One region of the Paenibacillus sp. FSL K6-2862 genome, then DNA from elsewhere that is predicted to be linked to it. Evidence: riboswitches for the same ligand, from Rfam matches in the RefSeq annotation. Region 1 holds a riboswitch; the other holds the start of a gene.
The links. Region 1 has a riboswitch for glycine ahead of sdaAB (L-serine ammonia-lyase, iron-sulfur-dependent subunit beta). Riboswitches for the same ligand answer to the same signal wherever they lie in the genome.
Positions count from the first base shown of each region.

Region 2: it holds a riboswitch for glycine, as region 1 does, so the genes downstream of both, gcvT (glycine cleavage system aminomethyltransferase GcvT) here and sdaAB (L-serine ammonia-lyase, iron-sulfur-dependent subunit beta) in region 1, are expected to answer to the same signal.

Region 1 is NZ_JBBOSN010000001.1:467,278-473,410, reverse strand. Features, by position in the region: gene MHB82_RS02295 (response regulator transcription factor) at 1-20, opposite strand, end outside; gene MHB82_RS02290 (alpha-glycosidase) at 226-1,992, shown strand; gene sdaAA (L-serine ammonia-lyase, iron-sulfur-dependent, subunit alpha) at 2,166-3,113, opposite strand; gene sdaAB (L-serine ammonia-lyase, iron-sulfur-dependent subunit beta) at 3,103-3,792, opposite strand; glycine riboswitch at 3,899-4,001, opposite strand; glycine riboswitch at 4,006-4,131, opposite strand; gene MHB82_RS02275 (MFS transporter) at 4,325-5,602, opposite strand; gene MHB82_RS02270 (PH domain-containing protein) at 5,820-6,133, opposite strand, start outside.
Region 2 is NZ_JBBOSN010000001.1:5,177,443-5,183,575, reverse strand. Features, by position in the region: gene gcvPB (aminomethyl-transferring glycine dehydrogenase subunit GcvPB) at 1-1,144, opposite strand, end outside; gene gcvPA (aminomethyl-transferring glycine dehydrogenase subunit GcvPA) at 1,219-2,574, opposite strand; gene gcvT (glycine cleavage system aminomethyltransferase GcvT) at 2,571-3,707, opposite strand; glycine riboswitch at 3,896-3,998, opposite strand; glycine riboswitch at 4,002-4,125, opposite strand; gene gcvH (glycine cleavage system protein GcvH) at 4,465-4,857, shown strand; gene MHB82_RS23370 (PTS mannitol transporter subunit IICB) at 5,286-6,133, shown strand, end outside.

The DNA.
Region 1 (6,133 bases):
TATAACAGTTTTGTTTTCATACGTAGATTCGTTTCCTTTCTGTACCCTTTGGGTTAATTATATATCTGAACATATTGGAGTAAGCTGTATGTATGAACGAAGCACCATCTAAAGGGACTACTCCGTTACTTTCATTAGTATTATACCTTAATCTTCAGCTACAGAAATGCCATGCCTGATGTCCATGAAGTACATATGAAGTGAATAGACGGGAGGAATTTGAACATGCTGCTGGAAGCCATCTATCATCAACCCAAACGGAACTGGGCATATGCCTACGATAAAGATACTGTTCGCCTGCGCCTGCGTGCCAAAAAGAATGATCTCACCGAGGTATACGCCATGACTGGCGACAAATACGCATGGGAAAATACCAAAAAGCAGATCTCTTTAACCAAGTTCACCTCAGATTCCATGTTCGACTACTATGAAGGTGAAATAAAGCCTCCGTACCATCGTCTGAAATATTCCTTTTTGCTCAAAAGCGAAGACGAGCAGATATGGATGTCCGAAACGGGTTTTCAGGAAGACGAACCGGACGATCCGGGGCAGATGTTTCAGTTCCCCTATATCCACCAGGGTGCAGTCTTTACGCCGCCTGAGTGGGTCAAGGATGCGATTTTCTATCAGATCTTCCCCGAGCGATTTGCCAACGGCAATCCGGAACTGAATCCGGAGAATGTTGAACCATGGGGCGGCGAGCCTACACCATCCAACTTCTTTGGAGGTGACCTCCAGGGTGTGATGGATCATCTGGACTACCTCAGTGAGCTAGGCATTAATGCCATTTATTTCACCCCCATCTTCGAAGCAACCACCAATCATAAATATGATACCGAGGACTATCTCCGGGTAGATCGGCATTTCGGTGATGCAGACACCGTGAAACGTTTGGTCAAGCTGTGTCATGAACGCGGTATCCGAGTGCTTCTCGATGCAGTGTTCAATCATTCCGGGAAGACGTTTGCCCCATTTGTGGACGTACAGGAGAACGGGGAGAAGTCCAAATACAAGGATTGGTTCCATGTTCATGAATTCCCGCTGGATGTGAAGGATGGCATACCTACGTATGAGACCTTTGGATTCGAACCTCACATGCCGAAGCTGAACACGGAAAATCCGGAGGTGAAGGACTACCTGCTGAAGGTAGCCGAGTATTGGATCAAGGAAGTGGGTATGGACGGCTGGCGGCTGGACGTTGCGGACGAAGTGGATGATGCATTCTGGCGCGATTTCCGCCGGGTGGTCAAGGCTGCGAATCCAGAGGCGTATATTCTCGGAGAAATCTGGAATGAATCCTCGGCATGGCTGCAAGGTGATCAGTTCGACGCTTCCATGAACTATCCGTTTACCGATGCCGTGAATGGTTTCTTTGTCAAAAATAAAATGAATGCCGAGACGTTCGCGAATTCCATCGGACGGCAGCTGTCACGTTATCCACTGCAAGCCAGCGAAGTAGCGTTCAACCTGCTGGATAGCCATGATACGCCAAGGCTGCTGACGCTGTGTGAAGGTGATCAGCGCAAGATGAAACTGGCAGCATTGTTCCAGTTCACTTATCTGGGCACGCCGTGCATATATTACGGAGACGAGATCGGGCTGGATGGCGACCATGATCCGGGCTGCCGGAAATGCATGGAGTGGGACGAGGCGAAGCAGGACCGTGAATTGTTCACCTTTTATCAGCAGCTTATCGCCCTTCGCCATACCCATCCCGCTCTGCGTGCAGAAGGTCATGTTCGATTCCTGCAAGCTCGTCCTGAAGGAAGCCAGCTGATTCTCGAACGGCAGAGTGAAGATGAACGCATTCTCGTTCTGTTCAATCGTTCGGAGGAAACGGCGATCATTGAATTCGAGGCGGGTGCGGAAGAATGGACCGAATTGTTGGACGGTAACCACCGCACGGCCAGGGACGGCGATGTTCTCGCTGTTGAACTGCCAGCATACGGTTATGCCGTGTTAAGTACGGATATCAGTCAGGATAAACGGTAAATATTTATTCCTCATTCTTGTAGATTACATGAGCTTTCTCCTGTAAAGCCCGGAGTTAGGCTGAGGCTCTTGCTCTTCAAATAAAAAAAAGGCGTCCTGCATGACCTGTAAAGGCCAGCGGACGCTTTTCTCTGTTTTTCTCCCGTCATAGATCCTAACCTATCAGATTCGTTCTATGCCTGCTCTTTCGAATTACCCTTCGTGTTCTGTGGTTCGGACTCAGCTTCAGGTTCCGCACGCTTCGCTTTGGGTTTCGCCAGCTTCTCCATCATTTTCCGGCCTGTTGGCGTCTGGGCTAACCCGCCCTGCGCTGTCTCGCGGTGCCTGCTCGGCATCGCACTTCCCACTTCCAGCATGACGTCGATGACTTCATCCGATGGAATGGCACTTCTTACCCCGGCCAGCGCCATATCGGCTGCAGCCAGTGCCGTTACCGCACCCAGTCCGTTGCGGACGATGCATGGAATTTCAACAAGCCCTGCGACCGGATCGCAGATGAGGCCCAGTGTATTTTTTAACGCGAGACCTACGGCATGAACGACCTGCTCCGGCGTCCCTCCGCGCAGCTCCACCATTGCACCGGCAGCCATGCCGATCGCCGAACCGACTTCTGCCTGACAGCCACCCTCTGCACCTGAAATAAACGAGTTATTGGCAATGACATATCCAATTGCACCTGCACAGAATAAGCCGTTCACCAGATGCTCATCACTCCATCCGAATCGCTCCTGGGAGCTGATGAATACACCAGGGATAATTCCGCAAGAACCTGCTGTAGGTGTTGCCACAATCCGGCCCATCGATGCGTTGACTTCAGATACACACAAGGCATAGGCCATTGCCAGTGCGGAAGCGTCACCCGAGCAGGTTTCGCCCTGGCGAATATATTCGGCCATCTTTTTGCCGTCTCCGCCAGTCAAGCCACTGCGCGAAGTGGTGTCCTCCGTCAGTCCTTTGCGTACAGCCTCTTTCATCACCTGATAATATTCCGACATCTGCCGCACAACGTCCGCTTCCGGCGTATTGGTCTCCTGAACCTGCTCCTCGATCATTAGCCGGGCAATGGTTTTGGATTCAGCCGTACAGATCGTATTCAACTCATGCAAGTGCTTAAACCTCATCCGAATCAACCCCTCTCTTCAAATCAATGACGCGAATATCCAGCACATGATCCAGTGAACGCAAGCGTTCCAACATCTCGCCACTTGGTGCTCCGTCCATTTCCATCGCTGTTAGTGCTTCGCCATCCCGGGCTTTCCGGTCTACCTGCATATAACCGATGTTAACCCCTGAGGAGCTGATCGTAGACGTCACGGAAGCAAGCACCCCTGCCTTGTCCGCATGACGCAGAACGAGTGTGGGGAATTCCCCGCTGATCTGTACCCGGAAATCATTTAACGTATGCACCGACACGCTGCCACCGCCAATCGAAGCACCAACGAGTGAACATTGACGCTCACCGTGCCACAACTCAATTTTGACCGTATTCGGATGTGGAGCAGGCAGTCCGCTCGTGTAGAACTCAACCTCCATGCCCGCTTGTTCAGCATATTCCTCGGCGTCTGGTATCCGCGGATCATCAGTGACATAGTCAAGCAAACCACCAATTAACGCCAGATCCGTACCGTGACCTTGATACGTATCGGCAAATGAGCCGTACAGTGTCAGCCTGGCACGTTCAGGCGTACACCCCAGCCACTGCCGTGCAATTCTTCCCAGTCTCGCTGCCCCAGCTGTATGTGAACTTGAAGGCCCCGTCATCGACGGACCAATAATTGAAAAAACATCTTTAAATCGCATCCTGCACCCCTCCATATCGTCCTATCCATCCAGACATGCACCATAATGTTCCTTCATTACTGAATGATGACATCAAAAAAGGACAGTAGAAGGCCTTAGGCCCTCTCTCTGTCCTCGTTACCTGAGAGTTTCATGATCAGAGGCCGCCCCCATGGGGTACCCTTCTCATCATATACCCCTTGGGTGGCGCATTCGCGCACTCTCCAGAGTTGCGTCCAACGATGGTACATTTACCTGAGAGATTAACCACCTGCGCCGGGTGCGCAGCGGCTTGCTCCTTCGGTGCCTGGCAGCCTACTGAAACCAATGACCTGCCGAGGTCTCTCCCGCTCGTTCTCATCCGCTGTATCGTATATATTCGCTTGAACACATATCAAACGTTGTCCTTATAAGATTGATCATTCATATAACAGATTAATATGCAACACAAGTAATGTCAACAAAAGTAACGCATCATTATCATCTTGGCAAAATTCCTCTACTATTATATGCAGCTTTCCACGGAATCGTTCAGTTTCCAATAGGATATAGACTAGCTATGGAGAGATTTTGAGGAAGAGCTGTGATCCTTATAAACTGACTGTCTTGAAGGAAGCCAGCTCGTAAGCCATAACAGAAGGGCACCCAGCATCAGAACTGCCGAAACGACCGTATATACCGTTCGAAGAGAGATCACTTCGGCAACTACACCCATGACCAAAATCGAAATGACCTGCAATGCACTCAGCATGAGTCCAAGTACGCTGCTCATTCGCCCCATCAAGTCTACCGGTATATTATTCTGATAAAAGGTGACCAGTCCCGTGTTTGCTGGCGCCGAACACAAACCGAGCAAAATAAAGGCGAATGCGGCAAGTTCGAACGAAAACGAACGAGCGAACAGGAAATAACCAAGCGCAACCAAGAGCACGCCCCCGCCCATCATGTGGCGAATGGACAAATGTTTGGCGAACAACCAAACCAGCAGAGAACCCGCCATGTATCCAGCTCCAGTAACACTCATCAACGCACCATACTGTGACTCGGACAGGCTCATGACTTGACGGATAAACACCACTTCCTGTGCATCCAGCGACATGCCAATAACAAGAATAATCTGGAACAAGGCATAGATGCCCACCACATATCCTGCTTGGCGACTGAATAGCATCACGGCTCGCCAATCCTGGGCGATCAGACGAGGGGTTAGCCTTGTCCTACCGCTGCTCTGCTCTCCCGTGCCCAGCCTTGGCAGTAACATCAGGATAAGCGCCGATACTACAAAGGAAGCTGCATTGGCATAGATCGCTGCTGCAGGAGACAGATAAATCAACATGACTCCGGCTATGGCTGGGCCTGTAATAAAAGCACCTGAGCTGATCATTGCCTGCAGGGAATTGAATCGCTTGCGCCGCTCAGCAGGAACCAGTCGGGTGATGTACACCTGCGAAGAAGGTACGAATATGGATGACGACATGCTGACAAGAAACATGATGCCGTACATCATCCATAGACTGGGCATCAGCGGAAGCAATGCCACGAGCACAGCTCTCGCCACATCCGCCCCAATCATCAGCTGCCGCTGGTCGTAGCGGTCAATCAGACTGCCTGACCAGAACTTGGTGCATACCGATGCAATCGGCGAGATAATCCACAAGCCTGCAACTGCCGCCGGGGACTGTGTCATGTTAAGCACCATCAAATTAATGGCCACAATGTAGATAAAATCCCCCAGATTGGATATGCCTACTCCGCCCAGCAGCAAGCCGGCATGTCTCCATCCACCTGACTCGGCGCCCTTCCCTTTCCCCTGATCTCGATCATTGCTCATCCATCATATCCCTCCCGGATTCATTCCTTTAAATCATTCAATGCACTGATTTAAAACCCAATAATTGTATTATCTCCTATTTGATCCTTTTTCGCAGTAAAAAAATGGACAATGCCTGCGTCGATCATCATGTTTCGCAAGGCTTTCCGTACAGAAAAAAAAGACTGCCGTTAATCTGGCAGTCTCAAGTCGTTTTAATCTAAGTTACTTTTCTATATCATTTTTGGGCCAAATCCGAAGCCTGCCGAAACCATTCCTTTACGGCATTTGCCTGGCCATATTCCAGAAATATGGCTTTGAAGCCGCTGCGATTCACCATCAGCCTCGCCCGTACGGATAACAAGGACTTGCTTCGCTGTCTTCGGGTAGCCACAGTATCCACTGTGACCACATGAGGACGGCGCATCAGCGCTGTTCTGCGGGAGATGGCCCGGTGGCGAATGGTTAACAGCTTGCCCTGAATGCTCAGCCCTTCATCCTTGAAGCATCCGTATCCCCAAACGGCACATAAGGGAACAAGCAAAAATAGAA
Region 2 (6,133 bases), 4.7 Mb from region 1:
CTGGGTACGGAATTTCGTAATAAGGTGCAAGACGTGCCATCATATAGTTTGCATTGAGTACGGCACATTCGGATACCCGGCGCAAGCCTTCAGGTCCATACGTACGAATGTAGGCATAGGCACGTACCAAGATACCGAAGTTGCCGTAATACGCTTTGACCCGACCAATCGATTGATCTCCTTCCCGATCCAGGGCGTATTGTCCCTGTTCGTTCTTGATCACCATCGGTTTCGGCAGGAACCGAATCAGACGATTTTTTACGCCGACGGGTCCCGCACCAGGACCACCTCCGCCATGCGGAGTACTCATCGTTTTGTGCAAGTTCAGATGCACGACATCAAAGCCCATGTCCCCAGGACGGGTAATACCCATAATGGCATTGGAGTTGGCTCCGTCATAATAGAGAAGGCCACCAGCTTCATGCACGATGGAGGCAATCTCCTGAATGTCCTTTTCAAACAATCCCAGGGTATTTGGGTTGGTCAGCATCAAGGCTGCGGTATCGGAACCTACGGCCGCACGCAGTGCATCCAGATCGACCAGACCGTCCGCACGGGATGGAATGGTTACCGTCTCAAAGCCAGCCACGGTTGCACTTGCCGGGTTGGTGCCGTGTGAAGAATCCGGAACAATGACTTTGGTCCGCTGTTCACCACGACCTTCGTGATAGGCACGAATCATCATGAGGCCGGTCCATTCACCATGTGCACCAGCAGCTGGTTGCAGGGTCACCGCGTCCATGCCAGTCAGACCTGCAAGGTCATTTTGCAACGTATACAGAAGTTCAAGTGCACCTTGAATACTGGATTCATGCTGATACGGATGGATTTTAGCAAATCCATTGTAGCGAGCTACATCTTCGTTAATCTTCGGATTGTACTTCATTGTACAAGAGCCGAGTGGATAGAATCCATTATCTACCCCGAAGTTCCGGCGAGAAAGGGCAGTATAGTGACGAATGACATCCACTTCAAATACCTCAGGCAGTGCAGCTGCTTCCGAACGCAGCATTTCCCGGGGAATCAAGCTGGCGGGATCTTGACGCGGAACATCGCATTCGGGCAGGGAGTAAGCGACACGCCCCGGGCTGCTCAGTTCAAAGATCAGCGATTGCTCTGGAGCAGGCGATGCTGCTTGTGTCATTTGTTGCGTGCTGGTTTCGGCTTGCGAAGGAGCTGCCGTTTCCGGCTGTCCTTGGATGGTTGTTATTTCCTGAGTCACAGCGATCCCTCCAATACACGTGCGAATTCGTCAATCTCTTCCTTGCTGCGACGTTCCGTAACAGCGACCAGCATATGTCCGGCAAGCTCCGGGTAATCCCGTCCTAGTTCATATCCACCGATGAAACCGGCATCCAGCAGCTTCAACTGAAGGGCATCGATGTCTGTCCCTTCAGGCAGCTGGATGACAAACTCATTGAAGGTAGGTGCATTAAAGGTCAGGCTGACTTCAGGAATTGCTGTCAGTGCTTGAAGAGCATAATGACTCTTTTGCAAATTCAGATCAGCCACATCAATCATGCCCTGTCTTCCCATGGTAGACATATACACCGAAGCGCTTAGGGCAAGCAATGCCTGGTTGGAGCAAATGTTGGAAGTCGCCTTTTCGCGGCGGATATGCTGTTCACGTGCTTGGAGTGTCAGTACAAAACCACGTTTGCCGTTGCGATCCGTTGTCTGGCCAACAATTCGGCCGGGAATCCGGCGCATATGAGCCTGGGATACAGCGAAATATCCACATGTAGGACCACCGAGCGAAGCGGAGATGCCAAGCGGCTGTGCATCACCGACAACGATGTCGGCACCCAGCTTGCCTGGAGCTTCGAGCATACCAAGCGCCAGCGGATTTGCGCTGACTACAAGCAGACCCTTGTGCGCATGCGCGAGGTCTGCAGCCTGTTTTACATTTTCCACGGCACCGAAGAAGTTCGGGCTCTGGATCATGACGGCTGCGGTATCATCCGATACGGCCGCTTGAAGGGCATCCCAATCGGTCACCCCGTTCTGATAACCAACCTCGACAATCTCCAAATTCAGACCGTGTGCATAAGCCTTTAACACTTGACGGGCTTCGGGATGAACGGTACGAGATACGATTAGCTGTTTGCGGCGTGTTGCCGCAGCGGCCAGATTCCCTGCTTCTGCAAATGCGGTCGCACCATCATACATACTCGCATTGGCTACAGCCATTCCAGTCAGTTCACAGATATACGATTGGAATTCGAAGATCGCCTGGAGCTCGCCCTGACTGATTTCGGGCTGATATGGCGTATAGGCAGTATAGAACTCGGAACGGGAAATGACATGATTAATAACGGAAGGGATGTGATGATCGTAAATGCCTGCACCCAGGAAACTGGCGTGTGTCTCAAAATTGGCATTCGCGCCGGCTTGCTTAGACATATGACGTGTCAGTGTGTATTCATCCAGTTTGGAGGAAACAGGCAGCTCGCCTTGATAACGAATCTCCTGCGGAATGTCCTGGAACAGATCTTCAATCGTGTCCACACCGATGGTTGCGAGCATGGCGCTCTGATCCTGTTCAGTCATGGGAATGTAGCGGTGCTTGCTCATGCTTGCTCAGCTCCTTGGGTAGGTGTCTTTGACGTACGTGTCCGTTTATGAAAAGGGGTCTTCACAACTTCGGCTTTCAGCTTTTTGCCGCGAATCTCAATCTCGAGCGGGGTGCCGAGTGCAGCATATTGGCTATTAATTAGGGCGAGCCCCAGATTGCGCTTCAGCGTAGGGGACTGTGTACCGGTTGTTACTTCCCCGATCTGCACGCCTTCTGCGTAGATAGGATAGTGGGGACGTGGAATCCCGCGTTCCAGCACTTCAATGCCGACCAGTTTGCGGGCAGGTCCATCATTCTTTTGCTGCAATAGCGCTTCGTGTCCGATAAAAGGTCCGGCATTCAGCTTCACAAACATGCCAACGCCTGCTTCCAGCGGTGAAATGGTCGGCGACAATTCCTGTCCGTAGAGGGGCAGCTTCGCTTCGAATCGAAGTGTATCCCGGGCACCAAGTCCAGCCGGAACCAGTCCGTGGTCAGCACCCGCCTCCATCAATCCGTTCCAGACCTTAGGGGCCTGATCTGCCTGTACGTATAGTTCGAAGCCGTCTTCTCCGGTATAACCGGTGCGGGACAGCAGCAGTTTTACACCACAGACCTCAGCATTCTGTACAAAACGAAAAGGCTCGATTATGGATACGTCGGTATCAGTAACTTTTCCGATGGTGTCTGCAGCAAGCGGGCCCTGTAGAGCCAGGAGAGCTGTTTCCGCGGAGTCATTCGTCATGCTCACCCCAGGGACCATGTGCTCCTGCAGCCATGCCCAGTCATTGTCGATATTGGAGGCATTCACGACGAGCATATAATGCTGATCTTCCAGCTTGTATACGAGCAGATCGTCCACTACGCCACCGTCCGGGTAACACATTAACGTGTATTGTGCCTGGCCGGGGACCAGGGTGGTCACGTCGTTGGTCGTCAGTTTCTGCAAAAATGCTTCGGCCTGTTCACCCTGCACCGTGAATTCACCCATGTGGGATACATCGAACAGTCCAGCCCGTTCGCGCACCGCTTCATGTTCCTTCTGAATCCCGCTGAATTGCACCGGAAGCTCCCAGCCGCCAAAATCGATGCACCGTACACCTTCATATTGCTGATAAAGTGGATAGAGTGGAGTTCTAAGCAAATTGGACATCAAATCACCTCGTTATGGCCGCTACCGGGCCGAGTGTATAACATGAATGATGCGTTCTTTTCTTGGATAAGTATGATTAAGGCTGCGCTGATGACAGCGCCGGCTCGATCCTGACTTTCGTTTTTTTGGGAAAAAGGAAAAGGACAGGCCAAAGAACCGGCATGCCAGAAGCACGCTGTATTCTTAGGCTCTGTCCTTGGTACCTGAGAGTTACCCCGCCAATAAGTTGCAGCAGGTTTCCCCTTGGGTGATCAAAACGCCCCATACAGGGCGAATAGATGCTCTCCAGAGTTGCGTCCCGTAAAAGTCCTTTTGCCTGAGAGATTCACCTCCCGCTTGTCGGGTGGTTTACTCCTTCGGCGTTACCGCATGCATCCAAGAGTTGGGCGTCACGGGTAATCTCTCCCTTTACATTCATCCGCGGGTGATGCACACAACAATTAACATTTACTCTCTCATTAAAACGTGAATCCACTATCGATGTCAAGAACGATATCACGAAAATTAATAAAAAACCGAATAATATTTATTAGTTTATTATTATTGTTCGTGTATATAAAAAGAGTGCGCTTACTATTCTAATATTACCCATTATATGTAGAGTGAGGGTGTTTGCGTTACAGGCTGTAATCATCAAAAATCAAATAATTTGTGAGGTATCTTGACATTTCATTCAAAAATATCTTACGCTATGTTCTGGGAAAAAGGTTGGCCGAAGGACGCATGCACTCATTAATGAAAAGCGAGGCGGATATCGATGAGCGAATTGAAAAGTGATTTCCTGTACAGTGAAGAGCACGAGTGGGTGCAAACCGTAGGGGAGGATACTGTACGGATCGGCATTACCGAGTTCGCGCAGCATCAGCTGGGTGACATTGTGTTTGTGGAATTGCCTGACCTTGAATCGGATGTAAAAGCGGAAGAAAGTATTGGTACGATTGAATCCGTTAAGACGGTTTCAGATTTGTTTTCTCCGGTAAGTGGTTCCATTATTGCCGTGAATGAAGCACTGCAGGATGCACCTGAACTCGTCAACAGTTCGCCTTACGAAGAAGGCTGGATGATCGAGATTCGTGTTGAAGGTGATTTGACAGCAGCGTTGTCTAAACTTATGAATGCTGATGCATATCGTAAGCAAACCGAGGAGTAGAATATATTTGCACTAAATAACCTTTATTAATCTATGATTTTTTATACATTGGACGGTCGTGCACGTCTTCAGAGTCTGTGTGAGCCTTAAAGCTCATGCAGGCTTTTTCGTGTTCTGAAAGACAGGATTGTTGCCAGATGAGGTACTTGAACAGGATGGAATAAGGCTGAAACGCACAAGCTATATTATAGAATCCAACACCGTAAATGATATAAGTCACACACGAAAAAAGCTAAGTATATCAATGGTTAGAACCCTCTCATCACCATAAAAACGATTACATAAACACAATGTTGTCATCAATGATCATGACGAAAGTACGCTTTCATTTCGTTGAACCGGAGACCAATCTGGCTTAGGATAACAGCAGGGGAGGAATGATACCCCTTTCATAAATGATAACTACTTGATCCGAGGAGGATAATACAATGAGTAACTTGGACCAAACGTCCAATTCCAAAGGCGGTCTCCGGGTAGGCGTTCAGCGTTTTGGCCGATTCCTGAGTGGTATGGTTATGCCGAATATGGGTGCATTTATTGCCTGGGGATTAATTACGGCACTCTTTATTGAAAAGGGCTGGTTCCCTAACGCGGATCTGGCACTGTTAGTAGATCCGATGATCAAATATTTGCTGCCGCTGCTTATCGGTTACACTGGAGGTACGATGGTGCATGGCCAGCGTGGTGGTGTCGTTGGTGCCATCATGACTATAGGGGTTATCGTCGGCAGTGACATTCCGATGTTCCTGGGTGCCATGATTGCCGGACCACTGGCTGCATGGATCATCAAAAAGTTTGATAAAGCCGTCGAAGGCAAGATCAAGGCAGGGTTCGAGATGTTGGTTAATAACTTCTCAGCCGGTATTATCGGTGGTATCCTGGCGATCATTGCACTGCTGGGTATCGGACCTGCTGTAGAAGGAATTAGCACCGTATTATCGGCTGGTGTACAGGGGCTGATGAATCTGGGATTGCTCCCACTCGTCAACCTGATCATTGAACCAGGGAAGGTATTGTTCCTGAACAATGCAATCAACCACGGCATTCTAACACCGATTGCAACAGATCAAGCGAGAGAATTGGGTCAATCCGTATTATACATGCTTGAATCGAACCCGGGTCCCGGACTTGGTATCCTGCTGGCTTACTGCTTCTTCGGTCGTGGAACAGCAAGATCTTCCGCACCGGGTGCGGTTATCATCCACTTCTTCGGGGGAATTCATGAAATTTATTTCCCTTACATTCTGATGAGACCGATTCTGATTCTTGCGGCAAT